3 regions of the Vreelandella aquamarina genome follow, and region 2 is predicted to be linked to each of the others. Evidence: predicted binding sites of a transcription regulator. Region 2 holds the regulator's gene; each other region holds the start of a gene.
The links. The regulator FliA, encoded in region 2, starts transcription of late flagellar genes. The targets are predictions, from matches to a motif close to CTAAAGTTNNNNNNNNNNCNGCCGATA.

Region 1: a site for FliA is predicted at 1,129-1,155, ahead of fliD (flagellar filament capping protein FliD). Genes of this name have one in related genera too.
Region 3: a site for FliA is predicted at 1,025-1,051, ahead of CTT34_RS07480 (DUF4019 domain-containing protein). Genes of this name have one in related genera too.

What each region holds. Positions count from the first base shown of each region.
Region 1 covers NZ_CP024621.1:3,310,357-3,312,618, forward strand. The annotation lists gene fliD (flagellar filament capping protein FliD) at 1-1,040, opposite strand, end outside; gene CTT34_RS15745 (hypothetical protein) at 1,356-1,676, shown strand; gene CTT34_RS18610 (hypothetical protein) at 1,820-1,954, opposite strand; gene CTT34_RS15750 (serine hydrolase domain-containing protein) at 2,027-2,262, shown strand, end outside.
Region 2 covers NZ_CP024621.1:134,053-136,314, reverse strand. The annotation lists gene CTT34_RS00640 (OmpA/MotB family protein) at 1-229, opposite strand, end outside; gene CTT34_RS00635 (motility protein A) at 234-1,049, opposite strand; gene CTT34_RS00630 (RNA polymerase sigma factor FliA) at 1,089-1,790, opposite strand; gene CTT34_RS00625 (flagellar protein FlhE) at 1,817-2,262, opposite strand, start outside.
Region 3 covers NZ_CP024621.1:1,538,174-1,540,435, forward strand. The annotation lists gene CTT34_RS07470 (class I SAM-dependent DNA methyltransferase) at 1-426, opposite strand, end outside; gene CTT34_RS07475 (GNAT family N-acetyltransferase) at 517-978, shown strand; gene CTT34_RS07480 (DUF4019 domain-containing protein) at 1,097-1,507, shown strand; gene CTT34_RS07485 (YqaA family protein) at 1,562-2,164, opposite strand; gene CTT34_RS07490 (DUF1206 domain-containing protein) at 2,177-2,262, opposite strand, start outside.

The sequences.
Region 1 (2,262 bases), 680 kb from region 2:
TTATTGGCAATAGCATCGTCTAGCTTGCCGCTATCCATTTCCAAGGTACCGTCGCGCTGCAACGAAATACCGATATCCGTCAGCATCGAGAACTGGCCTTCGATACCTCCACCCAGCACACTGCGTAAACGCGACTCCACCGTGCGCACCGCACTGTCGCCCAGCAGCTCCCCAGCGGCGCCCGTTTCAGCATTAAAGCTGGTGAGTTCGCCAATGGTGCCTTTTAGATCGTTGTAGGCATCGACAAAGCCAGTAATCGCTTCGCGTACTGCACGGGTATCTTGCTCGACTTTAACTGTGCTATCGCCTTCCGCCTGAAGGTTAAGCGTGACGCCCTGAATCGCACCTTCTACCTGATTAGAAGGGCTGGTGATGGCCACACCGTTGACATTAAGCACCGCATCTTGGCCTGCTTGCGTAAACTCTGATTCCAACTGCCCGCCAAATGCCGCCCCTAGCGTTATGCCTGAAATAGACGCGTCTTCACCGGTTTGCGTGGAATTGAGCGCTAGTCGGTAGTTTTCACCGTCAAAGATAATAGAGGCAGAGACACCACTATCTCCTTTCGCGTTAATGGCATCGCGTACTTCTTCAAGCGTGCTGTTGGCAGCAATGTCTACCTCAACGTCAGCTTGATCAGCGCCTGCAAAATTGAGTGTCAGCGTGGTCGCTTCTGTGGTCAGGGCGGTGGTTGAATCCGACACGCCTGCGGTTGCCAGAGTGCCTGATGTGGCTAACTGAGTAACGGATACGTTATAGCTACCGGGCTGCGCTTCGCCATTGGCCGTGGCAGTGAATGCTTCACCGCTAACGTTGGTCGAGAGACTCTCATACAGTGTGCTGTCGTTGAGAGCATCCGCTGCGTCCTGAAAGGCAGAAAGGGCCGTTTGTAGCTGGCCGTAGGAAGAAATTTTGGTTTGCTGGGTTTCCAGTTGCCGTTCGATGGGGGCCAGCTTTCCACGCTCAGCGTCTTGCAGCTGATCGAGCAAGCCGTTGAGATCAAGCCCTGAACCAATACCCAATGAAGAAATGGAAGCCATACATTACCGTCCTTTTTTGAAAAAGCCGCCTGTCGTGCTGACGCCCCTTATCAATACTGTTCAATTACGTTAATTCACTCATGGTACTTATCGGCCCACTGCTACTTAACTTTAGGGAAAAAAACCACTCGGTACGAGATTTATCCTACTGTGCGGATCAGCTTTACCATACGCATGGCGGAGTATGGGCCAGCTGTGTGGCGATTCCATGACATCTATCTCAACCGCCTCTTTAGACCTTGGTCTAACACCCAGCCCTGCTTTACAATGCACCGCAGCAACTCCATTTCGCTGCGATTGCAGGAGCCACACCCCATGCCCGCTGAAGCGCTACCCTCTGCGTCGACTGCCTCTTTTCACATTCAGCGTAGCTTACGCCACTGCCTTTCTAGCATGGCAGAGCTGCTGTATGAGAGCGGCCACGTGCTCGAAACGATCACGCTGCCGCAGCGTGGGTTGTCACGCCAGGAGCTGGACGCGCTGCGCCATCAGCACCCTCGTTGGGCGCTTTGTCAGAAGACGTTGGAAGAGAGCGATGTCGCCATGCTTAACGACTACGGTCGCTTCGTTTTGACGCCACTCGGTCGAGAATTGATGTTCGATATGTTTGGGCAAGGTGCCGCTGACTGCGCCTAACCGATGTACAGAAGCACAAGACAAGTAAAGAAAACGCCCGCTGGAAGGAAGCGGGCGTTTCAGAGCACTCAAATAGCACTAAGTCGTTGAGAATACGACCTAACGCAGACCGAGCAGTGAAAGAATAAACAGGACGACAACGATCAGGCCGATGATATAGATAATGTTACGCATAACGGCACTCCTTGCTTTAGCGTTTCATGGAAATCAAAGGGTTGCTTCCCTTCAATAGGCGCTTTTAGCGTAGCAGGCTTTTTAACGATTTGCGTAATCGCCATGATTGCCTCTTTGAGGGAACCTTGCTTCATCACGGTTTTCAGAACCTTACTTTTCCTTTCTTAGGTGCTGCCATGAAAACCATTGCTCTTGCGCTGACATGCGTGCTGAGTGCTGTGACAACCACCCACGTGGTCGCCCAAATGCCCTCTCCCAATTCACTGCAAGCACTCGAACAGCAAGCTCGGGCACTCGATCGCCTACACACCGTGGTGGTCGCTCATGACGGCAACATCATTCATGAACATCACCAAGGGGGCCCAGGCGTTGCAGCACCTGCCAACGTCAAATCGCTGTCTAAAACGGTGTT
Region 2 (2,262 bases):
GGATACCGGTGGCGAGACTGGCCAGCGGCAGCGATGTCACGGCGCTGGCGGCACGCATGGCATCGCTATCGCCCCCTTCGCCACCGCCCGGCGGCGTCAGGGCCAGCAGCAGAACGAACAGCGTGATGAGCAGGGTGAGGACATCCAGATAACTGGTCAACCAGCTTTCGTCGCTCTCCCCCGCCGCAGCGGGCAGCTCCAGGGCATGCCGTGAGTCGCGGTCGAGCATGGCATTACCCTTTGAGTGCGGAGCCTACGTCGGGACGCGGTTTGACGTTGGCGTCACGGATTTCATCATGGTAGTTCGCCACGAAAGAGTTGAGCGTCTCTTCGATGAACGATGGCAGGCGACGCTTGGTGATCAGAGAAATGCCTTCTAGCACCATGTTCATGGTGATCAAACGCTCTTCGGTGCGCCGCTCTAGTTTGACCGCAATGGGCTTGAACACGAGATTGGCCAACAAAATGCCGTAGAACGTGGTCAATAGCGCCACCGCCATACGCGGGCCGATGACCTGCAGATCACCCGCATCCATCACTTCGAGCATGTTGACCAACCCCACCAGCGTACCAATCATCCCGAAGGCGGGTGCGTAGGTCGCCATGGTGCGAAAAATCTGCGCTTCGGCGTGTTCGCGGGCTTTCAAGCGGGCGATACGCCAGCGCAACATGTCGAAAATCTCATCCTCTTTGGTGTTGGCGATCACCAGTTGGATGCCGGTGCGCAGAAACGGGTTACGGGTGTGCTCGAGCTCCCGCTCTACGGCACGCACATCGCCTTTGAACCATAGCCGCGACATGGCGACCAGTTCGTTGATGTCGTCGCGCACGTACGTATTTTCACGGCGGAATACCAAGCCCACCAGACGAACCACCCGCAATACTTCCTTCAACGGATAGCTGATGAAGGTCGCCGCCAGCGTACCGGTGATCACGATGGCCAAACCCGGCAAATTGATAAAACTTTCGGGCGACTCTGCGGTAAAGAACAGCACGCTCACCAGCAGCAACATGCTGGCAAAGATACCGATCAGCGTAGATGGGTTCATCAACGGCTCCTCGCCGGTTAGGGTTAGTGAGTTCCAGGGTTAATCGTGTTCGTGCAGGCGCGCCCGCAGGCGGCTCACCGCCTGGCTGTGCAACTGGGACACCCGCGACTCGGTGACGCCCAGCACGGCACCGACCTCTTTAAGATTCATCTCTTCTTGGTAGTAGAGCGCCATCAAGAGCTTTTCACGCTCGGGCAGTGCTTCGATGGCCTCGATCAGCGTTTGCCGCTGCTGCTCGTCGAGCAGCTGGTCGAACGGCCGGTGCTGGGCATCGTCCCCGGCGGGCTCGCCGCCATCGGCGACCAGCTCTTCGAACGGCAGCAGTTGGCCGCTATTGGTGTCGTTCAACAGCTGTTGGTATTCGCTCAGCGGCATCTCCAGCTCGCGGGCAATTTCACCCTCTTCAGGAGGACGCCCCAACCGCTGCTCTAGACGACGCACTGCGTCATCCATCGCCCGCGCCGAACGGCGCACGCTGCGCGGCAGCCAATCGCGGGTGCGCAGCTCATCCATCATGGCACCGCGAATCCGCTGGCTGGCAAACGTTGCAAACGTTGCGCCCTGGGCAGCGTCGAAGCGTCCCAGCGCTTCCAACAGCCCGACCATGCCCGCCTGGATCAGATCATCTAGCTCAATACTCGCGGGCAACCTTACCTGCAGCGTTAAGGCCTGACGTCGCACCAGTGGCATGTATTGGGTTAACAGCTCACTCTGTTTGATCCTGCCTTGTGCTGTATACATCCTCGTGCCTCGCGGCTAAACGACCTTTACTGATAGTTCACTATCACCTGTAAACCCTGCACGCGTACCGGCCGCTGGCCGGGGGACAGGGCAAATCGGAAGTGCAGCGGCGCATTAGCCAGCGCACCTTCCAGCGCGGTGGTGCTGCCACGCATGCCCGACAGTGCTACACAGCGCTCTGGGTGACACAGCCACGCGTTGATAGGCTGGCTGGGAGGCGCCTCGAACCGCCACTGAACACGGGACAGGGTCGCCGCCCCCAACGGGATGCCTGCCGGTGGCGCAATCGCCTGACTGTTGCTGGTGCGGTCACTCATGGCCACCAGTACGCCCGGCACGTCGCGACTCCAGCTGCCGGGGGTCGCCGCCTGTACGTCAAGCGACAGCAGGGCAGCACTCAGCATTGCGGCGAGCGCTAACCGCCCAATGCACGACTGTACAACGTTTTTCCACACCGGTAAGGCCATCGGTC
Region 3 (2,262 bases), 1.4 Mb from region 2:
CACCACGTTGAAGCAGAACACGCCGCCCTCGTTCAAGGCGCGGTGAGCGCTGGCGATGCAGTCGCCGAGCTTCTCGAGGCCATCGTTGTAGTGGATGGAGTAAAGAAAGCAGGTGATGAGATCCAGCGGTTCGTCGACCTCGAAGCGGCTCATGTCTTGTAGTGAGAAGCTTGCCTCTGGGCAGCGTTGGGCGGCGATATCCAGCATCGGCTGGTTGATGTCCAAGCCGCTGCTGGTGAAGCCAGCATCCAGAAAATGACGTACGTGGGGGCCGGTGCCGCAGGCGACATCCAGATGGCGTTTGCCTTCGTTGCCAAAAATCTGATGCAGGCGACGAATGGCGTTGCTCTGGGCCTGGTAGTCGATGTCGACGCACATCAAATCGTAGTAGCCAGAAAGGTCGGTGTAGAGTGCGTTGACGGACATAGTGGCCTAATGGTGAGGGCTGAAATACATTGGGTGGCGCATAGTAAACGAGCGATTGGGGTTTGAGAAGCGAAGGCAGGGGAGCCACGTATGCAAATACGCGTTGAGACATTGGAAGAGCAAGACGTAATAACGCTGCTTGAAGAGCATATGGCCGATATGCACGCCACATCGCCACCTGAAAGTATTCATGCCCTTGATGTGACGGCGCTCAAAGCGCCAGAGATTACCTTCTACTGCGCTCGGCGGGACGGCGTGCTGTTAGGGTGTGCGGCGCTGAAGTCGCTGGGCAACGGCCAAGCGGAGCTGAAATCCATGCGCACCGCGCCAGCCTCCCGCCAGCAGGGCGTCGCCGCTCAGCTCTTGGCGCATTTATTGGAGCAAGCGCGCTCCCGGGGGTATTACACGCTGAGCTTGGAAACGGGGTCGATGGCCTTTTTCGAGCCTGCCCGGCGGTTATACGCCAAGTTCGGGTTCGAGTACTGCGGGCCGTTTGGCGATTATCAGCAAGATCCGAATAGCTGTTTTATGACGCGGCGGCTGAGTGAGTGATTTTGCACTCTTTCACAGTTTGGTTATCGCTTTAGGGGTAATGTGATTAAAGAAATGGTGTGATGTTCCGATAACTACTTAAGTCGCACGAATTGTTGGATTGCCATAAGAGGCTGCTATGCCAAAACCCCTTGCTCTATTTCTCTCCGCTCTGTTGCTGGCGTTGACTACTTATGCGCAGGCGTCCAGCGTCGAGGCGGCGGAAGCGGCCGCGCTGGCGTGGTTGGAAGCGATCGATCAAGGTGAGTACGAACAGGCGTGGGAAAAGTCGTCGCCGCTGCTGAAAACGCCGCTGTCGCCTACTATGCTGCAACGGGTAGTGACGCTGGCACGTAGCGAGCTAGGCAGCGTGGAGTCTCGGCGGCGCATCCGCATGTCGCAGTACACCTCGATGCCGGGTGCCCCCCGCAACGACTACAAAGAGTTCGCTTTTCAAACCCAGTTCACGAACAACCAGCGCGTGGTTGAAGTCGTTACGCCACATCTGGAAGAGGGCACGTGGCGGGTGAGTGGGTATTACGTGCAGTAACGTGCTTTGAGCGCCCATCAATAGCCGCCAACGTTGGCGGCTATGGTGTTTTTTCTACACGATCAATCCTGCCAGCGCCTGCATCCCCAGCACTACCAGCAGCACCACGCTACCCAGTACCAAGCTGGTTGTCAGCGCGTGGTGTCTCCACATGCTTTCCACTCGGTGACCAAAGCGGTGCACGAGCCACGCTAGTCCATAGTAGCGCAGCCCGCGGGCAATCAGGGCGGCCAAGGCGAACAGCACGATCGGGTAGCCGGAAAGCCCAGCGGTGATCATCGCCACCTGAAACGGGATGGGTAGAATGCCAATCGCTAAAATGGCGGCGAAGCCGTACTGGTCGAAGAAGCTTTGAAACGCCTGATAGCTTTGCTCCATTCCCATGAAGTCGATGAACCAGGTGCCCACCGACTGATACAGCACCATGCCCACGCCATAGCCCACGATGGAGGCCGCCAAACAGCCCAGCGTGGTGGCGGTGGCAATCGCCCAAATACGCTGCCGGTTCACCGCCATGAGCGGGATCAGCACAAGCTCGATGGGAATCGGTAGGATGATGGTTTCCAGAAAGGAGAGCGTGGCGAGCAGCCACAGCATATTTTTCGAGCCGTTGATACGCTCGAACCACTGTTTGGTTCGCGTGGAGGTGAAGGCCATGGATCGACGTCGCTATAGGGAAGGGTTGATGCGGCGGTAGAAGGCGGTGAGTAGGCTGTACACACCAAATGCGAATAATCCAATGGCGACGAACGCAA